2 regions of the Candidatus Clostridium eludens genome follow, and region 2 is predicted to be linked to the other one. Evidence: a T-box and tRNA genes for the amino acid it is inferred to sense, from the RefSeq annotation. Region 2 holds a T-box; the other holds one or more tRNA genes.
The links. A T-box is a leader RNA that pairs with one kind of tRNA and senses whether it is charged. The one in region 2 lies ahead of leuS (leucine--tRNA ligase), so its partner is inferred to be a tRNA-Leu.
Positions count from the first base shown of each region.

Region 1: it encodes a tRNA-Leu, which carries the amino acid that the T-box ahead of leuS (leucine--tRNA ligase) is inferred to sense. The anticodon was not compared.

Region 1 covers NZ_JBJHZX010000006.1:167,086-178,318, reverse strand. The annotation lists gene dusB (tRNA dihydrouridine synthase DusB) at 34-996, opposite strand; gene ACJDU8_RS06190 (type III pantothenate kinase) at 1,005-1,784, opposite strand; gene ACJDU8_RS06185 (thioesterase family protein) at 1,943-2,326, opposite strand; gene ftsH (ATP-dependent zinc metalloprotease FtsH) at 2,486-4,288, opposite strand; gene hpt (hypoxanthine phosphoribosyltransferase) at 4,371-4,916, opposite strand; gene tilS (tRNA lysidine(34) synthetase TilS) at 4,921-6,309, opposite strand; gene spoIIE (stage II sporulation protein E) at 6,495-8,882, opposite strand; tRNA gene ACJDU8_RS06160 (tRNA-Met) at 9,152-9,228, opposite strand; tRNA gene ACJDU8_RS06155 (tRNA-Met) at 9,242-9,317, opposite strand; tRNA gene ACJDU8_RS06150 (tRNA-Leu) at 9,325-9,413, opposite strand; tRNA gene ACJDU8_RS06145 (tRNA-Met) at 9,429-9,505, opposite strand; tRNA gene ACJDU8_RS06140 (tRNA-Met) at 9,518-9,593, opposite strand; tRNA gene ACJDU8_RS06135 (tRNA-Leu) at 9,600-9,688, opposite strand; gene ACJDU8_RS06130 (S1 domain-containing RNA-binding protein) at 9,816-10,226, opposite strand; gene ACJDU8_RS06125 (FtsB family cell division protein) at 10,408-10,680, opposite strand; gene yabQ (spore cortex biosynthesis protein YabQ) at 10,807-11,217, opposite strand.
Region 2 covers NZ_JBJHZX010000035.1:13,603-24,835, reverse strand. The annotation lists gene ACJDU8_RS19210 (metallophosphoesterase) at 1-661, shown strand, start outside; gene ACJDU8_RS19205 (DUF2225 domain-containing protein) at 914-1,714, opposite strand; gene yjbM (GTP diphosphokinase) at 1,860-2,648, shown strand; gene leuS (leucine--tRNA ligase) at 2,692-5,127, opposite strand; T-box leader at 5,273-5,480, opposite strand; tRNA gene ACJDU8_RS19190 (tRNA-Gln) at 5,637-5,711, opposite strand; gene ACJDU8_RS19185 (hypothetical protein) at 5,791-6,309, opposite strand; gene ACJDU8_RS19180 (J domain-containing protein) at 6,338-6,931, opposite strand; gene ACJDU8_RS19175 (DUF5685 family protein) at 6,915-7,796, opposite strand; gene ACJDU8_RS19170 (class IV adenylate cyclase) at 7,806-8,345, opposite strand; gene fba (class II fructose-1,6-bisphosphate aldolase) at 8,518-9,450, opposite strand; gene ACJDU8_RS19160 (DUF4363 family protein) at 9,789-10,169, opposite strand; gene ACJDU8_RS19155 (YetF domain-containing protein) at 10,181-10,861, opposite strand; gene ACJDU8_RS19150 (nucleoside kinase) at 11,084-11,233, shown strand, end outside.

The DNA of each region.
Region 1 (11,233 bases), on a different contig from region 2:
CAATATTATACTATTCTCCTGTGAAATTAAAAATTACAACATAAACTTGTATTTATTTAAAATTTGAAATACAGTTTCACTTTGTTCTTCACGGTTAATTTTTTCTTTTATTTCTTTACTATCTCTTAATCCTTTTATATACCAAGGTATATGCTTTCTCATTTCTCTTACAGCTCTATATTCTCCATTATAGTAAATGGCTTTCTTATAATGCTCTATACACATATCCACTCTTTCCCGTGAAGTAGGATATGTAACAGGATAAGAATTTCTATTCTCATATATTTGAGAAAATATCCAAGGGTTCCCTATGCTTCCCCTTCCAATCATTATTCCATCACATTTAGTAACCTTAAAAAGTTCATTTGCATCTTCTGCCGTAAATACATCACCATTACCAATTACAGGGATTCTAGTTGATTGTTTTACTTGATTTATTATATCCCAATTTGCTTTGCCATTATACATCTGAGTACTAGTTCTTCCGTGGATAGTTAAGGCATCTGCTCCAGATTGTTCTATAATCTTAGCAAAATCTACAGCATTTATATTTTCAAAATCGAAACCTATTCTCATCTTTATAGTTACTGGCTTTAAAGATGCTTTCTTAACTTCTTTTACTATTTGCGAGGCAAGCCGGGGATTTTTCATAAGTGCAGAACCTTCTCCATTTTTTACAACTTTAGGGGCAGGACAACCCATGTTTATATCTATAATACAAATATCTTTATTGTTATTAAAATAATCACACGCTTTAGCCATTATAACTGGATCATTTCCAAATATCTGAACACCTATAGGTGCTTCTGCTGGAGATACAGCCAACATATCCTTTGTAACTTGACTTCCATAAAATAAAGCTTTAGCACTTATCATTTCCGTATAAACAAGTCCACATTTAAATTTTATACATATATCCCTAAAAGCTCTATCTGTTATACCAGCCATAGGAGCTAAAAATACATTATTTTGAAATTCTATTTCTCCTATTTTCATTAATATACCTACTCTTTATTCTTTTCATAAATCAATCTAAGTCCTGTTAGAGTCAATACTGAATCAATTATATCTATAGACTTGGATCCTTCATTTATAAGTTTAGCAAGTCCTCCTGTAGCTATTACCAAAGGTTCCTCTTCTCCTAAATCCATCATTTCTTTTTTCATTTTTTTAACTATATAATCTACCTGACCAATATATCCATATATTATACCAGATTGCATACTAGCAACAGTATTCTTTCCTATAACATTTGGTGGTCTTATTATTTCTACCCTAGGAAGTTTAGCTGCCATCTCAAATAGCGCAGCAGAAGATATTTTTATGCCTGGACATATAGCTCCGCCTAGATAATCTCCGCCAGCTGTAACTGCACAGAATGTAGTAGCTGTTCCAAAATCTATAATAATCATAGATCTGTTATATATTTCATGGGCCGCTACAGCATTCACTATTCTATCAGCCCCTACTTCCCTTGGGTTATCATATTTTACATTTATTCCCGTTTTTACTCCCGGACCAACTACAATGGGACTGACCTGAAAATACTTTATTATCATATGTTCCAATGAGTACATTATAGTTGGCACTACAGAAGATATTATAGATCCAGTTATATCTGATGGTTCTAATTTGCTTTGTAAGAATAAATCCATTACCTGAACTCCATATTCATCTGCAGTCCTCTTAGAATCTGTAGATAATCTGGAAACTGATATAAGCTCTCTATTGTCATAAACCCCTAAAACAATATTAGTATTGCCCACATCTAAAACCAAAATCACTAAACAACACCGCCTTTCTAAGAATTTGTTTATTAATAATATACATAAATTAAAGAGCAGTTTTTCTACTGCCCTAAAATATCATTAATTCCTCTTAAAATAACAATTTAATTGTATCAATAAAATGCTATTTGTCAAGATTAAATATAAGCTGTGCCTTATTGTATCTTTTTCATAAAATCATCACTATTTACTATATATCTGGTATGAGAACTTTCTCCGATTTTTCCTTTTTCATCCCAGGCTTCAACTTGAAAAATTAATTTTTTCCCCTGAACTTCTTTTAGAAAAGCTTCACATCTAATTTTAGCACCCACTAAAGATGCTTTAATATGTTTTACATTTATTTCTATTCCGACAGTAGTATACCCTGTAGGCAAATGAAGATCTACACTATTTTTGGATGTATTTTCCATAAGAGCTATCATTGCCGGAGTAGCAAATACATTTAAATTACCCGATCCTAATTTTTTTGCTGTATTATTTTCAGTTACATGCATTTCCATAGTAGAGGTAATTCCCTTTTTCAAATTAAATTCCATTGCAATCATCTCATTTCGTTTAAAATTATCATAATATAAAACATACAGATTTATTATATCATGGTTTTTATAATTTAAAAATATATTTTAAAATTATAAAAACCATGATATAAAATAAAAAACTCCGTGAAATACACAGGGTTTTTTATATGACATAAATTAAGCTTGAGCAAATATCTCTTCAAATTCACTTGCTTCAAGTTTTTCTTTTTCTAAAAGCTTTTCTGCTACAGCATTAAGCCTATTCATATTTTCCGAAAGAAGTTTTTCAGCTTTATCATATCCTGCATCTATTAATTTTCTTATCTCTTTGTCTATTTCAAAAGCCACTTCTTCACTAAAATTTCTTCCTCTTCCTAAGTCTCTTCCTAAAAATACCTCATCATGGCCTGAACCAAATGCAATAGGCCCTAAATCACTCATGCCATAATCCATTACCATTTTTCTGGCTATTGTAGTTGCCCTTTCAATGTCATTTTTAGCTCCTGTACTTATATCCCCTATAACCAATTTTTCTGCTACTCTACCTCCAAGAAGCCCTATAATTTCATCCTTAAGTTTTGCTCTTGATGTATAGGAACTATCCTTTTCTGGAAGATGCATGGTATATCCTCCTGCCATTCCTCTTGGAATTATACTTATTTCATGGACAGGATCACAATTAGGTAATAACTTCATAACTACTGCATGGCCTGCCTCGTGATATGCTGTAAGTTTTCTATCATCTTCGTCAATTACCCTGCTTCTTTTTTCAGGCCCTGCTATTACTCTAGTCACTGCCTCTTCTAACTCATTCATACCTATTAAATCCTTATTTTTTCTAACTGCTAAAAGTGCAGATTCATTCATAAGATTTTCTAAATCAGCACCTGTAAATCCAGGTGTTCTCCTTGCTAGAATATCCAACTTTACTTCATCTGCTAAATGCTTATTCTTAGAGTGAACTTTAAGAATTTCTTCTCTACCTTTAATATCTGGTGCCCCTACAAGTATTCGTCTGTCAAATCTTCCAGGTCTTAAAAGTGCAGGATCCAATATATCTGGTCTATTTGTTGCAGCTATCATAATTATTCCTTCATTAGCTCCAAAACCATCCATTTCAACTAAAAGCTGATTTAGAGTTTGTTCTCTTTCATCATGTCCTCCCCCAAGTCCAGCTCCTCTTTGCCTTCCAACTGCATCTATTTCATCTATAAATACTATACATGGTGAATTTTTCTTTGCCTGATCAAATAAATCCCTTACCCTTGAGGCTCCTACACCAACAAACATTTCAACAAAATCTGAACCTGATATACTAAAAAATGGCACTCCTGCTTCACCAGATATGGCCTTAGCTAAAAGTGTTTTACCTGTTCCCGGAGGTCCCACAAGTAAAACTCCTTTGGGAATTCTAGCTCCCATTTCTATATATTTTTTAGGTTGTTTTAAAAAATCCACTATTTCTGCCAGCTCTTCTTTTTCTTCATCTGCCCCTGCTACATCTGCAAAAGTTACCTTCTTCTTATCTGGTGTAGCCATTTTAGCTCTACTCTTACCAAAATTCATAACATTCCGGTTTCCTCCGCCGCCCTGAGACTGCTGCATAAACATAAACCAAAATGCTACCAGCATAAGTATTAAAAGAATTGTAGGCAAATATTGTACCCACATAGGTATTGTAGCGGGCTTAACATACATTTCTTGGACTTCTCCATCTTTAGGATGTTCCCCTATAAATTGAAATAATCTTTCAGATGGAACTACTGTTTCATATGTTGTTCCGTTTTTCAAACTACCTTGAACTGTCATTTTATCTTCTCTAAGCTGAAAACTTTTAATATCATTACTTAACCAATATTTTTGAAAATCATTAAAACTAATGGCTGTTGAATTCTCATTGGTTCTTACCAGCCACAATGCTGCAAGAATTACCAATATAAAAACTATAACCCAGGCCGTTGCACTTGAAAATTTTTTCATTGAGGGCCCCCCTCTCTTTCTAGTTTTATACTGTAAAATTGTATCATAAGTAAAATTTGTTTACAATAAGTTTTAATACTAATTATTTGTAAATTTCCTCTTTTAGTATACCAATATAAGGAAAATTCCTATACTTTTCTGCATAATCCAATCCATATCCTACTAAAAAATAATCTGGAACTTCGAATCCTATGTACTTGGCTTCGACTTTAACTTTTCTCCTTTCGGGTTTATTCAAAAGACAAGCTATTTCTATACTCTTAGCTTTCCTGCCTTTTAAGTAATTAATTAAATATGACAAAGTTGTACCCGAATCTATAATATCCTCTACTATCAGTATATGCTTATTTTCTATTTCAAAATCTAAATCTTTTAATATTCTAACAATACCTGAACTTTTTGTAGAACTTCCATAACTGGAAACCGCCATAAAATCCATAATACACGGAATAGTTATTTCTCTAAGCAAATCTGCCATAAAGGGAACTGAGCCTTTTAATATACCTACAAGCATCAAGTCTTTTCCGTTGTAATCCTTACTTATCTTTTTGCCTATTTCTTTCACTTTTTTCTTAATTGTATTTTTATTAATTAATATTTCTTTAATGTCATCACTTATGTTACTCATACTGTTATAGTTCCTCACTTTCAAACTTTATAGCTAAAATATCTTTAGTATTTTTATCCACCTTAAAAAGCTCACTTATCCTATATCCAACAACCCAGCCAATTTCATTCCCAAAACACACTAGAGGAATTTTATCTCTTTTATTTTTAGATATCTTTAGATCTATAAACAAACTCTTTAATTTTTTACTTCCAACCATTCCAAGTGGTGTAAATTTATCTCCCTTCCTTCTATTTCTTAATATAATATTTCCCTTTATCTTATTATAGTCAAAATACTGAATAAATCTATCCTTCTTATAATATGTATATTCCTTTAAATCAATTAAACTTATATAAATTTTAGATTTAATATCAGTAATATTATTGCATCCAAGCTTTAATGTATATTGTACTTCATAATTTTCAATAACTTTCTTTACATTCTTTCTTACTATTATATTTCCATAATCACTTGATACTAATATATTATGAGGGAGCATTATGTCCTTGCCAGTTGAACATCCTTGAATGTCTATTATATTAAAGATATGAACTTTTTCAATATCCTTTAAATCTCCGGACACAGCTTCTAGTGATAGTCTAATTATTCTAACTAATATAGCTTTCTGCTCTAAAAATGCCCCTTTAAATATTATAACCTGTTCTACCCTTACCTCACAATATTTTTTGAATTTTTCCTGTGAAATATAATCTAAATAATCATTATCTATTTTTATTATATCTGAAAGTCTATTTAATACCGTGATTATATCCTTATTAAAATTCTTCTGTATATATGGTATAAGTTCTAACCTTATTTTATTCCTAGAATATATAGTTTCTAAATTAGTTTTATCAATTCTAGGATGAAGATTATTATTATAGCAATATTTCTCAATCTCACCTCTGGTAGTACATATTAGAGGTCTCACAAAAACATTATCTCTTACAGGATTTATACCGGTTAACCCCTGCAGCCCTGCTCCTCTCATAATTCTCATTAGAACAGTTTCGGCCTGATCATTAGCATTGTGGGCTATAGCTATTTTTTCAGCTTTTAACTGGTTTTTAAATTCTTCAAAAAATTTATACCTTACTTCTCTACCTGCACTCTCACAGGATATACTTTTTTCCTTAGCAATACGATTTACATCTATCCTTAAACTTTTAAATTGAATAGATAATTTTTCACAAACTGTTTTTACATATTCCTCATCCTTATTTCCCTCTTCGCCTCTTAAACAGTGATTTACATGAGCTACATACAATGTTATTCCTAATTTTTTTTGTAGAACGTATAATATGTGTAATAAGCACATAGAATCAGGTCCTCCTGACACGGCTACTATTACCTTATCACCTTTATTAAACATTTTATTTTCTTCTATAGTATTGAGTACGCCCTCTATCACCACAAACACTTCCTAAGCATCATTTAATTCCTATAACATGAATTTCTACTGTACAAATTGGCAGCTCATTTATTCATCTAATTAATATTTTTTAACAAACCAATTATAACATAAATACAGTATTTTTTGATGGAAAATGAACATAAATCTGCATTTTAGATTATTGATTGTTTCTTTAATCCATGTCAATAAAGTGTATAAACTTTCTCTACTATTACTGTCATATCATCTTTTACCTTGCCTCCAGATAATTCTTTAGACTTATTTATAATTTTCTCACACATATCTTTAGGTTCAGTGCAGTCTAACTCCCTTAAAAATTCTATCATCCATTGAAAATTTCCTGCTGCTTCACTATTATAATCAATAATACCATCACTAACCATTATTATGAAATCTCCATTTATCACTGACTTACTTATTATATCTACATCAGGCTTATCTAATATACCTATAGGAAGTGTCTTTGATTTTATAATTATAATATCATCTCCCCTTTTTATAAAACTAGCTGTAGCTCCAACTTTCATGAAATCTACTTCTCCTTTGTACAAGTTTATACTACTCAGATCTAATGTAGAAAATTTTTCATCTTCAGCAAATTTAATACTCATAATAGAATTCACTGTATTAATAGCAGTCATTTTATTAAAACCTGCCTTTGCAAATCTTTCTATGAGTTCAACAGCAGCATTACTCTCTTCTCCTGCTAAAGGACCCGAACCCATTCCATCACTTATTATTGTCATATAAGTACCATCTGGTAATTTACCAAAACTATAGCTATCTCCATTATACTTTTCCCCATGTTTGCATTCACTAATTACATGGGTGATAATATGGTATTTAGGAGTTTCTTCAAAAGCTATATTACAACTATTAGATGAAAAATTTATATCACAGTTATCCTTACTTAATCCCATGAGTTTTCCAGTTACATTGTTTATTAAGGGTAATACTTTTTTAATACAATCTTGTCTCCCTCCGCAAGCCTCCATAGATAAATTTATGACCAGGTGTGCATTTTTATCATTGAAACAAAATATATCTTTATAATGTATATTATTTTTATTTAGAATTCTTCGTATATTATTTTCTACTGATGGATTAAATCTTATGTCCGAACTTAAATCCTGTACTATCTCACCTACAGTCCTTCCCATATTCCCTATCTGGGATGCCAGCAATTCTCTACATTCCCCCAGCCTGCTTCTCCATACTTCATTTACAATGTAATTATTCACAATTTCTCTGGTATTCTTTAAAAGCAGGGTTCTCCTGGTGCATTTTTTCTGCAATTCCTCAGGAATATACTTTTTATTATCCTGGTAATTTTGTATTAATTCTAGAAATGCATTATATGTATAAAAGGTTTCTCTCCTCCAACACATATTATTCATATCACAGCTAGAACAAACTCTATCTGCCAAATTTTCTACAAGGGCACTACTTTTATTTTTCATAGTAAGTTTATCATTATTAGCTAATCTAGAAAGAACAGAAGATATGTCAGTTAGCACATGAGAAAAACTATCAAGCCTATGCATAAAAATAGACTTAATTTTATCTGCATAATTTTCTTTTAAACGCTCCTGCTTTTTCTGCCAATCTAATTCTAGTTCCATTCTTCTATATATATTTTGCGGTATTATAAAATATATAATACAACTTATAATTACTTCTATTATTTTAAATTGTGAACCTATATTAGAGTACATCTTTAATACAGCAAATCCTATAATATATCCAGCACCACTCATCCATTTACCTGTTTCTCTAAATAAGCCTGATATAAGTCCGCATAGGCCATAAACTGAAACATAGGTCATCATATCATTAGATGTCACTCCTATTATGGCCCCCATAGCTATACCCCCTGCAGCACCTGAGGCACTTCCTTTTACATAACCTAATATAAGTATAAAAGTTAGCGCTATTATATTTCTGACAGATAGCCCTTGAATAACTGTACCCCAAGTTCCGGCTATAATTAAAGAGGTAGTTATAGACATACTAATTATCTCTTCACTACTATACAAGTGTCTGGTTTTTAATTGATTAAAACATATTATAGAATAATTAATAATAAAATATAATGGGAATATACACATAACTTCAAACATAGAATTAAATGCAGCTACCCCCAGTGAAAATTTAACTATGAAAAACTTATAAGCTAAAAATTCTAAAAACGTGAAGGAAAATAGCAAAATTAGTTTTTTAACCTTAGCAATATCATTGAATATATAATTTAGAGACGTCAATGTAACAGTTACTATACAATATGATGGAAGATATTTTACATTTCCATATATCGAAACATATCCAAGTAGTGTACCGACTCCCGCTGCCAATGCCGGTTTTTTTCTTTCACATAAAGCCATAGATATAAAAAAAGCTATTCCAAAAGGAGCCATGAGATTTACCATCATAACCCTTGCTACTAAAAATCCAGATAAACAATAAAATATCATTTTTATTGTATTTCTCAATTGTTCAGATTTGTGTTTTTTTTCTTCACCCTTTGACTTTTCTGTTCTTTGATAAGTAAAAACCTCTGCTCCATATTGCATTATACCACCCACCTTATAAAATTACTGTTAATAATTATACCAGTAATTTCTGGAAATAAATGTCATAAAGTGAAATGATAGTATATTTTTTTTAGGACAATAATTTCTATGTTTTTCTCAGTTTTTACTTTATATAATTACATTAATAAAAATAAGCTTATATTTTTTATATAGAATCCATAAAATTTTGAACATTGTGGAATATTTTACCTATAAAACTCAAATATTTTGAAATCATAAAAAAAGCTTGCAAAAAACTTGCAAGCTTCTGGTAGCGGAAATAGGAATCGAACCTACGACACTTCGGGTATGAACCGAATGCTCTAGCCAACTGAGCTATTCCGCCTTATATGTAATTTTGGTTGCGGGGGAAGGACTTGAACCTACGACCTTCGGGTTATGAGCCCGACGAGCTACCAACTGCTCCACCCCGCGTCAATTTTGGTGCTGAAGACCGGAATCGAACCGGTACGGGTTTTAAAGCCCGCAGGATTTTAAGTCCTGTGCGTCTGCCTGTTCCGCCACTCCAGCTAGTTTTAATGACATTGGTAGCGGAAATAGGAATTGAACCTACGACACTTCGGGTATGAACCGAATGCTCTAGCCAACTGAGCTATTCCGCCTCATATAGAATTTGGTTGCGGGGGAAGGACTTGAACCTACGACCTTCGGGTTATGAGCCCGACGAGCTACCAACTGCTCCACCCCGCGTCATTTTGGTGCTGAAGACCGGAATCGAACCGGTACGGGTTTTAAAGCCCGCAGGATTTTAAGTCCTGTGCGTCTGCCTGTTCCGCCACTCCAGCAACAACGTCTTACTTTGACGACATAAATTATTATATATGATAAATATTTTATTGTCAACCATTTTATAAAACTTTTTAATTTCATAAAATAATAAAGAGGCTGCCGCAGCCTCTTTAGCACATCTTATTAATAGTTAGATGACTTTTTATACCCCTTACCCTTTGAATCTTGATGCTTTTTAATATCTTGAAATCTCTCTTCACTATCCTTTAAGAATTTAGATAATCTATCTTCGAAACTACCTTGATTATTCCTGCTTTTTTCCTTTTGCCAATCTATTTCCTGGGGTCTTAAGCTCTTTTTATCCTTTTCAGCTTGCTTCATAGATAAACTTATCTTACCATTATCATCAATAGAAATTATTTTAACCCTTATCTTATCCTTTTCCTTCAAATAATCTCTTATATTTTTAACATAAGTATCTGACACTTCAGATATATGCACTAATCCAGTTTTACCATTGACATCTACAAAAGCTCCAAAACTGGTAATATTAATTACTGTACCCTCTAGTATGCTTCCTGCCTTTAAGGTCATATTAAAAAGACTCCTCCTTAAAAATAATACTATATAATATAATCTTTTTCTCTACCATCAGAGTAGGACTTCTTGGATCTCTCCCAGAAATTTTTCCTGCTTCCACAATAATTTATCCTCCATAATTTCTGTAGACATATATAAAGTCTACTTTTATTATTTATTATAGTATAAATGACTATTAGTTTTTTTTGTCTATTACAGGAGTTTCACCTTCATTAATAAGACCTAATTTTTCTCTAGCTAACTTTTCTATGTAAGTATTAGATGTAGACATCTTAATTTCATCCTGTAATTTTTGATTTTTATCTTTTATCCTCATCTGTTCAAGTTTTCTCTCAGCAATTTGTTTTCTTATATTAATCATAGTAATTTGTTGATTTATAAAAATATATACCATGTATATAATTATTAATAAAAAAATTATATTTTTCCATTTAATTTTTATTTTCATTAATAATCACCAGTTTCCTATAGTTTCAACTACTTACTGTACACATTCTTTCTCACAACATTACCCAATATATCATCTGGATAGTACTATACTTATATTGTAATTTGATTTTTAATTTTCTTCAAGTTAATTTTTATAATTTTTTTTATTTTTTCTTGCAATACTATAAATAACATACTGAAAAGGATATGCTAATATATTTATAATTATCCTAAAAGCTCTTCCCAATACTTTAAACAATTTTTGATGAAATTTTACGAACACATTACTAAAAAATTTCATATATATATATATGCCTACAGCTAGTAAAACATATGCGTACATTCCCATATAAGCATAATTAGTATAAAGTAAAAACACAAATACAATTATAGCTGCAAATATCCAAAACAACGTATCTTCTATGAATATTATTATTTTACTCAAATTGGAAAATCCTCGTATTAACCTATAAAAATCAAACAATATCCCGGTTATTATTCCTGCCATGATACTAAATATTATAAGTCGAATCTGCTCTCCTATTGATATAATCATAATAACCCTTTCCTAA
Region 2 (11,233 bases):
GCATTTAGATATAACAGGCAATAAACCCATGGATGTTTTTGGGCATAACTGGATTGAGCATGATGAAAAAATTAAAAAAAATTGGATGAGTAAGATAACTTATGAGGACACAATACTTATAGCGGGAGATATATCTTGGTCTATGAATATGAAAACAGGATTTGGTGATTTAGAGTGGATTCATAATTTGCCTGGAAGAAAAATCATGGTGAGAGGTAATCATGATTATTGGTGGGGTAGTATTACTAAGCTAAATAATCTGTATGAAGATATGGATTTTATACAGAATAATTTTTTTACATATAAAGATTATGCAATATGCGGTACCAGGGGATGGAATTGTCCTGGCAGCGAAAACTTTTCGACTCATGATGATAAAATATATAATAGAGAACTTCTAAGAATGAAAAATTCTTTAAACTGTGCAGTGGAGGCTGGATATGATAAATTTATAGTAATGATTCATTATCCCCCTGTAGGGGAAAAGTTTATGAACTCTGGATTTAGATATATATTTGAGGAGTATAACGTGGAAAAAGTTATATATGGACATCTCCATGGAGAAGCTCTTTCAAGATCAGTGAAGGGATTTATAAATGGGGTGGAATACATGTTAACTTCTGCAGATTGTATAGATTTTTGTCCAATAAAGATAATTTAGGATCAAGTGATTCTTAGGTTCAGGTGGAGTTTGCTCATGAGGAATGCTTTTCTCTATCTGAACCTTATTAACAGTATTCTTAGTGTCTTTAGCACTTAGAATACGTTATCCTTTAGGGGAAGAACTTATCCAGGTGCGTAGCAGTGCTTATACCCAACTTTGAAGAGGAGGGGTATTAGCAATGATAGCATTCGGATAAATTACAGGTTATATTACAAAGTTATTTGCATCTAACCTGTAAAATTTTTTTTATTATTTGTGAAATTTAGAAAAAATACTCTGCTTTTTATTATTTTTTAAATTATCTTCAGGTTTAGTATCTTCAATTTTGCTTTTTATCAAATCTTTTTGATCACGGGCTATATTTTTAATTTTTTGAGGTGCTAGAGGTGAGGTTATTACCTGGCCAAACCACAATAAGGCGTCATCCTCTTTACCTGTACGTCTGTACAGTTCTCCTATAAGGTACATGGTAGTAAATCTGTTCATACCACATATAGGAAAGTGTTCGCTAGAATAGGCATCGTTGAAATTTTCCAATGCATGTTTTAAGTATTCCAATTCACTTTTTTTATCTTCTTTAAGACGGTACATCCAGGCTATTTTTAGTAAATTAATTGCCTTTTTACTGGATTTAGCATTAATAACATGGTAATTTAAAAGGGATAGTTTGTACCTTTGTATTGCTAAGTTTATATCGTATACTTCAGGATAACATTTACTATGCCATTTAGGTGAAATTTCATTTCTTACTGTATTTGCATCAAAATCGTCTAGATGTTCAAAGTCAGTTTTTATGGCAGCATAACCGCAGGTATCACATACCCATACATCATAAAAATAAGGATTTATAATTGAATATCGTATAAAAAAGTCAGAGTCTTTTTTTAATATTCTATAGGAGGATTTTTTTATGGCCCTAGCATTAAATTTTGTATCGCAAACAGGACAAGTTATTTTTTTATTATAAAGCAACAATTTCTGTTTATCTTTTTCATATAGTTCATCTTCATGAGCTGAAGTGTCTGAATTTGAAGATGTTTTTTCAAACATGTCTGTATCACCTCCAACAAATTAGTACAATTATTATATCAAAAATAAGCATTAAATTATACTGCTAAAATGATATGTTTTTGCTATATTTGGTATAATAGTATTGTAAGATTTGATGATAATATCTGTTGGGGGGTGAGTCTATATGGCTATAGGGGAATGGAAAACATTTTTAATACCGTATGATCAAGCTGTTGAAGAATTAAAAGTAAAATTTAAAAGTATAAGAAGAGAATATAGAAAAAGGAATGAATATTCGCCAATAGAATTTGTTACAGGTAGGGTAAAAGAGATATCCAGTATATTAGAAAAAGCCAATAAGTTTAATATACCATTAGATAGAATTGGATATGAGATAGAGGATATAGCGGGTATAAGAGTTATGTGCCAGTTTGTAGATGATATAGAAAAAGTAGTTGAGATAGTAAGAAACAGAAAAGATATGAGTATAATGTATGAAAAAGATTATATAACTAATGTGAAGGAAAGTGGTTATAGAAGTTATCATATTATAATTAAATATCCGGTTAATATGGCTGATGGAGAAATGGAAATATTAGCTGAATTTCAAATAAGAACACTTGCTATGAATTTTTGGGCTACCATAGAGCATTCTTTAAACTACAAATATAAACAAGATATACCGGATGATATCAAGTTAAAACTTAAAAGTGCAGGAGATGCAGCATTTCAGCTGGATCAGCAGATGCTTGAAATTAAAGATGAAATAAAAGACGCTCAAAAACTATTTGAAGTAAAATCAAGTTTAGTTTCTGATATAATGAATAATATATTGACTTTGTCATCTATGGGTAAACTAGTTGAAGCAACCAGATATCAAGGTCAGCTAAACAAATTAATAGAAGAAGGAGAAGTGTTTGAATTAGTAAATTTATTAAGGGCCACAGAAAAATTACTCAGAATGTACAAATAATAAAAGTATATGTCTTAAAAAGAAACCACCAGTGTTCTGGTGGTTAAATAGGTTTAATTACTATATTTACAAGTCTTCCTTTTACTACTATAACTTTCTTTATATCTTTTCCCTCCAATAAAGGTTTAATATCCTCGTTGGAAAGAGATAGCTCTTTTATTTCTTCATCGCTTAAATTTGTAGGTATATTTACTTTAGCTTTAATTTTGCCATTTATTTGAATAGCTATTTCTACCTCTTCTTTTATTAAAGCTTTAGGGTCAAACTCAGGCCATTTTTCGTTAAATATAGAATAATTCTGTCCTAGTTTTTCCCATTGTTCTTCTGCAAAATGAGGTGCAAAAGGAGCTATTATTTTTATAAAATCAAGTATAGTGTCTTTTAAAAAGGATGTATTTTTATTATGTTCCTGCATGTATTTATAAAGTGAATTTGTGAATTCCATAATTCTGGCAATGGCTGTATTGAATTGAAACTTGCCGGCATCTTCTGATACAGATTTTATGGAAAAATTTCTTGCATAATTTAATTCTTTTTCTGCAGTACCCATGGTTTTATTAGCGTCTCCAGCATTTATAACTTCTTTTGCCATGGTTACAATTCTATCAATTCTATCTACAAATTTGCTCATAGATTTAATTCCATCATCATTCCAGGCTCCGCCTTCACTATAGTCAAAACCGAACATCAGGTACATTCTAAATACATCTGAACCATATTTTTGTATACAGTCATCTGGAGATATAGTATTACCTTTAGATTTACTCATTTTTTGTCCATCAGGTCCAAGTATTAAGCCTTGATGCCTCAAGGATAAAAAAGGCTCATCAAAACTTAAAAAACCCATGTCCCTAAGTGCTTTGGTGATAAATCTAGCATATAAAAGGTGCATGCATGCATGTTCTGGACCACCTACATACATATCTACAGGGAGAATCTTATTTATTTTATCTTTGTCAAAAGGTTTTTCAGTATTTTTATTATCAGCATACCTTAAATAATACCAGGAAGAACACACAAAGGTATCTAATGTATCAGCTTCTCTTTTAGCAGGTCCACCACAACTAGGACATGTGGTGTTCATAAACTCTTCTGATTTTAGCAAAGGAGATTTTCCATCAGGAGAAAATTGTACATCGTAAGGAAGTTCAACTGGCAGGTCATTTTCTGGTACGGGAACTGTACCACATTTTTCACAATGTATTATAGGTATAGGTGTTCCCCAATATCTTTGTCTTGATACAAGCCAGTCCCTTAGCCTATAGTTTATTTTTCCGGAACCTATACCCATATTCTCTAATTCTTTAGTTACGGCTTCTTTTCCCTCTGGAGTATATAATCCATTAAATTTATCGCTGTTTATCATTTTTCCATATTCTATATGTGGAAGAGAGGAACCGCCTTCTATGACTCTTTCAATAGGTAATTTATATTTTGAAGCAAATTCAAAATCTCTTTCATCATGAGCTGGAACTGCCATTACAGCACCTGTGCCGTAGGTATTCAGCACATAGTCTCCTATCCATATAGGGACTTTTCTTCCGTTTATAGGATTTATAGCGTAAGAACCAGTAAATATACCTGTTTTTTCTCTGGTAATTGATTGCCTTTCAATTTCAGTTTGCTTTTTAGCAGCTTCTCTGTATTTTTCTACTTCGTCCTTATACTCTTCTTTGGTTATACTGTCCACTAGATTGTTTTCAGGAGATATAACTACGTAGGTAACACCAAATAAGGTATCAACTCTGGTAGTAAATACATTGAATTCTATGTCAGAATCTACTACTTTAAAAGTTACATCTGTACCTGTGGATTTACCTATCCAGTGTCTTTGCATAGCTTTTGTTTTTTCCGGCCAATCTATGTTGTCAAGATCCTTAAGTAATTCTTCAGTGTAATCTGTAATTTTAAAGAACCATTGTGTTAAATCTTTTTTTGTGACTTCCGTACTACAGCGTTCACATTCGCCTTCTTTTACTTGTTCGTTGGCAAGTACTGTATTACAGCTGGGACACCAGTTTACAGGGGCATTTTTTCTATAAGCTAATCCATGATTGTATAATTGTAAAAATAACCACTGATTCCATTTATAATAATCAGGACGGCAGGTGACGACTTCATTTTCCCAATTAAACATAGCTCCCATAGATTTAAGTTGTTTTTCCATAGTATCAATATTTTTTTCAGTAGAATCTTTTGGGTGTATGCCGGTTTTTATAGCATAGTTTTCAGCTGGAAGGCCAAAGGCATCAAATCCCATTGGCTGGAATACATTGTATCCCTGCATTCTTTTCATTCTTGCCCAGGAATCCACAGGGGCATAGTTGAACCAGTGACCGGCGTGGAGGTTGCTCCCAGAAGGATAAGAAAACATTTCTAAAGTATATAATTTTTTATCTGATTTTTTTTCATCAAATGTATAAATATTTGTTTGTTCCCATTTGTTTTGCCATTTTTTATCTGTTTTAGTACTGTACATGATATTTTCTCCTTTACTTGTGATTTTATGAATTAAACAGATCTGATAAGAAACAGTAGTTTTCTAATAATCTTTAGTTGGACTTCCACATTTTTTTATTTCAGTATAGTTTTAGAATATAAAAAAGCTTTTCATCTCTTAAAATATAAGAGACGAAAAAGCTATTTTCCGCGGTACCACTCTAATTAAATCAATAAAATTGATTTCCCTCAAATAAATAACGGTTTTTACCGTATCTGATTTTTTCAGATAAGCTCTTAAGGTGAGTTCATATTCTGTTCACGCTGTTTTTCACCTTGCAACAGCTCTCTTTGGTGATATAAATACTACTATTCCTTCTTCAAAGCTAAGTATTGAATTATTTTACATTTTATAACATTAATTAACTTTTTGTCAAGAATTAATTTGTATAAGTCTGTATATAAATATAATTTTTTTTAAAAATTTTACTAATTATTGTAGTTTAAAAGTTATTTTAAAAGAGAACCCGTAAAATAAGAGTCCTCTTTTGGCTGCCCATGCTGGATTCGAACCAACAGATGCCTGTTCCAGAGACAGGTGCCTTACCATTTGGCGAATGGGCAATATTATGTGAATCTCAACACTAAATATTATATCATCATAAATTTATATGTCAATAGTTTCATTTTCATAAATTATAAATTATTTCAGAGCTTTTAATATATACTTGTTAATATAATTTATAAATAAAGTCAATAAGTAATCATATATTAAAAATACTATTTGTGTAACTATTATAATTAAATATAAATGGACTTTTATTTTTAAAAGTCCAGGGAAAAATAGACTATATAATAAGAATAATATTAGTAAGCATAAATTGAAAAACACTAATTTTAATATAATTTCAATAGGAAGTTTTCTAAGCTTCTCTATGTGGTATTTAGCTAATCCGTAAAGCCCAAAAAATACCACATAGGATAGTACTGTTAATTTTAATCCACATATTAAGATAGATAATAAGGAAGTTGACATATAAACCGCTACAGCATTTTTTTCATTTGTAATTATTACAGCTAAAGGTATAATAAATGAAGATAAAGCTAATAGATAAGCTTTGTTTATAGGAACTATCCCGCTTAAATACACTAAAATAACTCCTATTGTAGTTAAAAGACCTCCTTTGGCTATATAAGAGGTAGTATTTGAATTTTTAACCATACTGAAAACTCATCCCTTCTTCCTTCAATTAACAGCCTCCGCAATCTCCGCAATCGCAAAGGCAGTCCAGGCAATATAAAGTGGCACAAATATTGCATATGTCAGAATCTCTTCTTCTGGTGTCATAATAAGGTTGTCTGTAAGAGTTATTCATTCCTCTTAGTTTATTTAATGCGCTTTGATACTTAAAATTATTAGGTTCAAGATTACAAGCAGTAGTTAAATTATTATAAGCGTCATTGTACCAGGATCTTCTCATATTTAAAATTCCCATAAGATAATGCCACTCGGCATCTCTTGTATTAATTCCCATAAGTACTGATTCTGCATTTTTAATGTTACCATTATAAATGTCATTTTCTACAGATTGATAAATTGAAGAATTAGAATTACTATAGCCATGGTCAGTTTTGCTGCTGTTATATGTATTTTTTGGTGAGTTTTTCATTAAATAATCGTAAGCCTCATTTATTTCTCTCATTTTATCCTCAGCTAAATCCTTTAGAGGGTTATTACCGTATTGGTCAGGATGATATCTTTTTGCCAGAGTTCTATAAGCTTTTTTTATTTCATCTGTTGAAGCATTTTCATTTATTTCTAATATTTCATATGGATTTTTCATTTTTATAAACACCCCTTTTAAATACTCTATCCATTTTATCTAAAAGTCCATATTGCAGTATATTATAAAGTAATTCTTTATTCTTTTTTATAGGAAGTTTGTTGAAAATATTTATACATTGTGCAGCGCAAGTTCCTAAAATAAAATCTATTCTAGGTGTTATTTCTATTATAAAATTTTCATAACACAAGTTTTTATTATTAAAACAGGTATTTATAGCATTAAACTTATTTTTTGACATATCTTTTTTTAAGTCATCTAGTGCGTCTATAATATATATCCATTTTCCTAGGTTGTATCCAAGCAAGTATAGGTCTTCTTTAGTATCTTTATCATTATCATAAGATTTTAGTATAAAGCCTGTAAGATCTCCAAAAGGATGAGATAAAACGTCTATGGATTTATTTTTAAAGTTCTTTTCAAGTTTATATAAATCTTCAAGTTTGTTTTTTATAATTTCAAAAGTTTTTTTAAAATTTTCAGGCATATTATTTAAATATCTTTTTAAAAATAAAGATATTATTCTACTTTTAATAGAATTTTCGTCATTAACGTCATCTAAAAGTTTAAAGTAGCTTAGAGATATGTTGCAAAAAGCTGCGTATTTTAAAGGAACATTATCCTTTAAAACAGTTTTTTTATTTATTGGATGAAGTAAACATCTTTTCTTTATGTAAATTTGCTTATCATATTCAAGGGAATCTAAAAGTAAGGCCAAAAAAGTCATATCGTAATTCAGGGAAATTCTAGGTATATTTCCTGAGTTTTGTTTTATAGACATACATAGCCCGCAATAATAAGCTTTGAATTTTTCATAATCTTTTATCTTAAGTTCCATTTTACATGGTGTTACATAACCAAACATATAAATTTCCTATCCTTGTATATTTTTACCTAATATTTCATATATGGTTTCTGATGTGGTATCATCCAGAGAATAACCCAGTAAGTGTACTATTTCATGCAGTTCATGGTCATTTGTTGATTCTATTTCTAAATAAGGAAACGGACAGAAGGATGTTTCGTTTATGTCTATTTCAATTAAACTATGCTTGTATTTATAACTTTCTCTGTATTTCTTTATGGATTGTAATAGTTTTAGCCCTAAAGATTCAAAAATTTTTTTGCCTGCTTCTATATTTAATATTTCTGTTTCGTTTTCTTCCATTATTTTATATTTATTCTGGCACAAAAGTTTTTTAGTAGTCATATAAAAGTGAGTAGAATTATGCATTAAATCTTCTACAATTCTTATTCTGGCATAACCTTTATTTTTTAGCAATGTTCTGTCTTCAAAGTCATATATGTTATTTATTTGATTTTCCATTTTAACCTTTAAAGCATTTACTTTTTTAAGTCTAGTCCGTATGTTTTCAGGATCTATTTGTATTATTCTTGTTTCATATTCTTTCATAAGGTTTCACTCCATTTACAAAACTACTTATTTTGCATTATACCATAAAAGTGAGTTAGCATAATTAATTTAATAAAATAAAATTGTGAAAAAATTTTAAGCTTCTTTAGATAAGATATTAGTAAAAAATAAGAAACTTTCCCCAATTTGAGGAAAGTCTCTTAAAAGGTTATTATTCTAAGGAATTTGCCGAACCTAAAACATTATCTATTTTATCTTCAACTACTTTTTGTACAGCATCTCTTCCAGCACCTAAATACTTTCTTGGATCGAAAACTTTTGGACTATCTCCAAAGACTTTTCTTATGGCTGCAGTCATACTCAATCTTAAGTCTGTATCCATGTTTATTTTACATACAGCCATGCTAGAAGCTTTTCTAAGCATATCTATAGGGATTCCTTTAGCACCAGCTATATTTCCGCCATACTTATTGCAAGTTTCCACTGCTTGTGGATCCACGGCTGAAGCACCATGGAGGACAATAGGGAAGTTTGGTAAGTTTTCTTGTATTTTTTCTAATATATCAAATCTCAATTTTGGTTTGAAATTTGGCGGAAATTTGAAAGCTCCGTGGGAAGTACCTATAGCTATAGCTAAAGAATCTACGCCAGTTCTATTTACAAAATCTACTGCTTGTTCTGGATCTGTATATATATGAGATGAGGCGGATACTTCATCTTCAACTCCTGCAAGTACACCAAGTTCTGCTTCTACTACTACTCCGTGAGAATGAGAATATTCTACCACTTGTTTAGTTTGTAATACATTATCCTCATAGTCTAAATGTGAACCATCAAACATAACAGATGTAAATCCTGTTTCTATACATAATTTTACAGCTTCAAAATCAGGACCATGATCTAGATGAAGGGCAATATCTATTCCAGTTTCTTCTACAGCAGCATCTACCATAGCTTTTAGATATTTTGGTCCTGCATATTTTATTGCACTTGCTGAACATTGGAGAATAACAGCAGAGTTTTTAGCTTTAGCTCCGTTTACAACACCTTGAATTATTTCCATATTATTAATGTTAAAAGCACCTATTGAGTAATGTCCTTTGTAAGCCTTTTCAAACATTTTTTTAGTAGTAACTAACGCCATTTCCTATTCCACCCTTTCAATAATAAAATATTTTATGTTAAAATACATATATTCATAATAGGATTTTAAATACTAGTATTATTAATAATTAATTCCAATTTCAATTATACCTTACTATTTATTATTTTCTACAATTTAATTTTAAAAAAATTTTTAATTTAATAATCATGCTGATACTGTATTAAGTATATGCTATATACTTAATACAGTACTATAAGTATATGAAATATACACTTATAGTATAACATAAATATTTTATTTTTACTACAATATGAATATACTTGTATTTATTAGTAAATTTTATGCAGTTTTATTTGTAAATGTCATAAATTAAATCATTAGAATAAATTATGCATGTTTAGTTGCTGCATCTCAAGTATACCATAAATTGAATTTTTTATTATACTTATAGATATCAAGGATTCTTCTTTGCTTTTATATGTTATGTGCTGCATAAGTTTTGAAAGTTCGTTATTAATATCATCGATTTCATTATTGTTTGAAAAAATAGACAATCTTGGAGAATATTTTTTCCATTCTGCCGTAAGTTCTTCAGAATTTTTATAAGACTTATCCCAATCATTTGATTCAACGGCTTGCTCTATTTTCATATTTAAATTTTGTAATTTTGCACACATGCTGTTTAAATAGTGTATAGAAAATATTATAGAAAATAACATTAAAATAAATATAGAAAAAGATACTATTGTACTTTTCATTTAATCACATCCTAGTTACTTTTTTCTTTTAACTGATAATAAAATTTTCCTTTTGAATCCAGAAGAGCTATTAATATGTCTTTTATAGAGTAAATACTATTTTTTTTCAGCATCTGGTAAAGCCAATCTTCATTTTTATTTGCTCTAATTAAATTTCTTGAGTTTATTTTTCCGTCTAATACAAGAGTTATGGGTAAAGTATCCTGGGGAGATTTTATTTTTAAATCTGCCCTAGTTACAGGGGCAAGTTCTGTTTTGGGAATAATTGAAAGTTGACCGCTGGTTTCAAGTATTGCATATTCTATATCAGATAAATTATAGTATCCTTGCATTCTAAGCTCTTCCATTAAATCGTTTAGGTTAAATTTTTCATTTTTTAGTTCTTTTACGTTTAAGGTACCTTTTTCAATTAATATGCTGGGTTTACCATTGAATAATAATCTCATTTTTTCACTTTTTAGTTGGAATAGTGCCATTAAAGTCTGTAAGGTTAAAAGTGTTATTATAGGAATTATTCCATGAGTTATAGAAATTCTGGTATCTTGCATTGGAAGAGAAGCCAATTCTGATATCATTATTGCTATAGCTAATTCGAAAGGTTCCATTTCACCTATCTGCTTTTTACCCATAAGGCGCATAGATATTACAACTAGTAAATATAAAATGATGGTTCTAAAGAGTATTGTAAACATAAGACATCACCTTCTAAAATTATAAATTTTTGTTCTGAAAATTTTTATGGATAATTATATTTTTACATTTAACATAGAAAATTATAAGTAGAATTAGCACATTTTCGGTTAAATATAAAGTATAATAATATTACTAAAGGAGTTGAAATTTATATGAGCAATGAAGAGATTGAATTAAAGATTGAAGATATTGACGATTTTCAACAAAAAGAACAAGACAATATGTTGAAACTTAAACTAAATAGCAAAGATATACTAGTCAAGTATGGAACTAGCTTATATAAAATATTTAAAAATAATTATCCTACTCAAAATATACCAGTAGTATTAGCTAGGGTAAACGGGAAATATTTTGAATTTACTAATTTACTG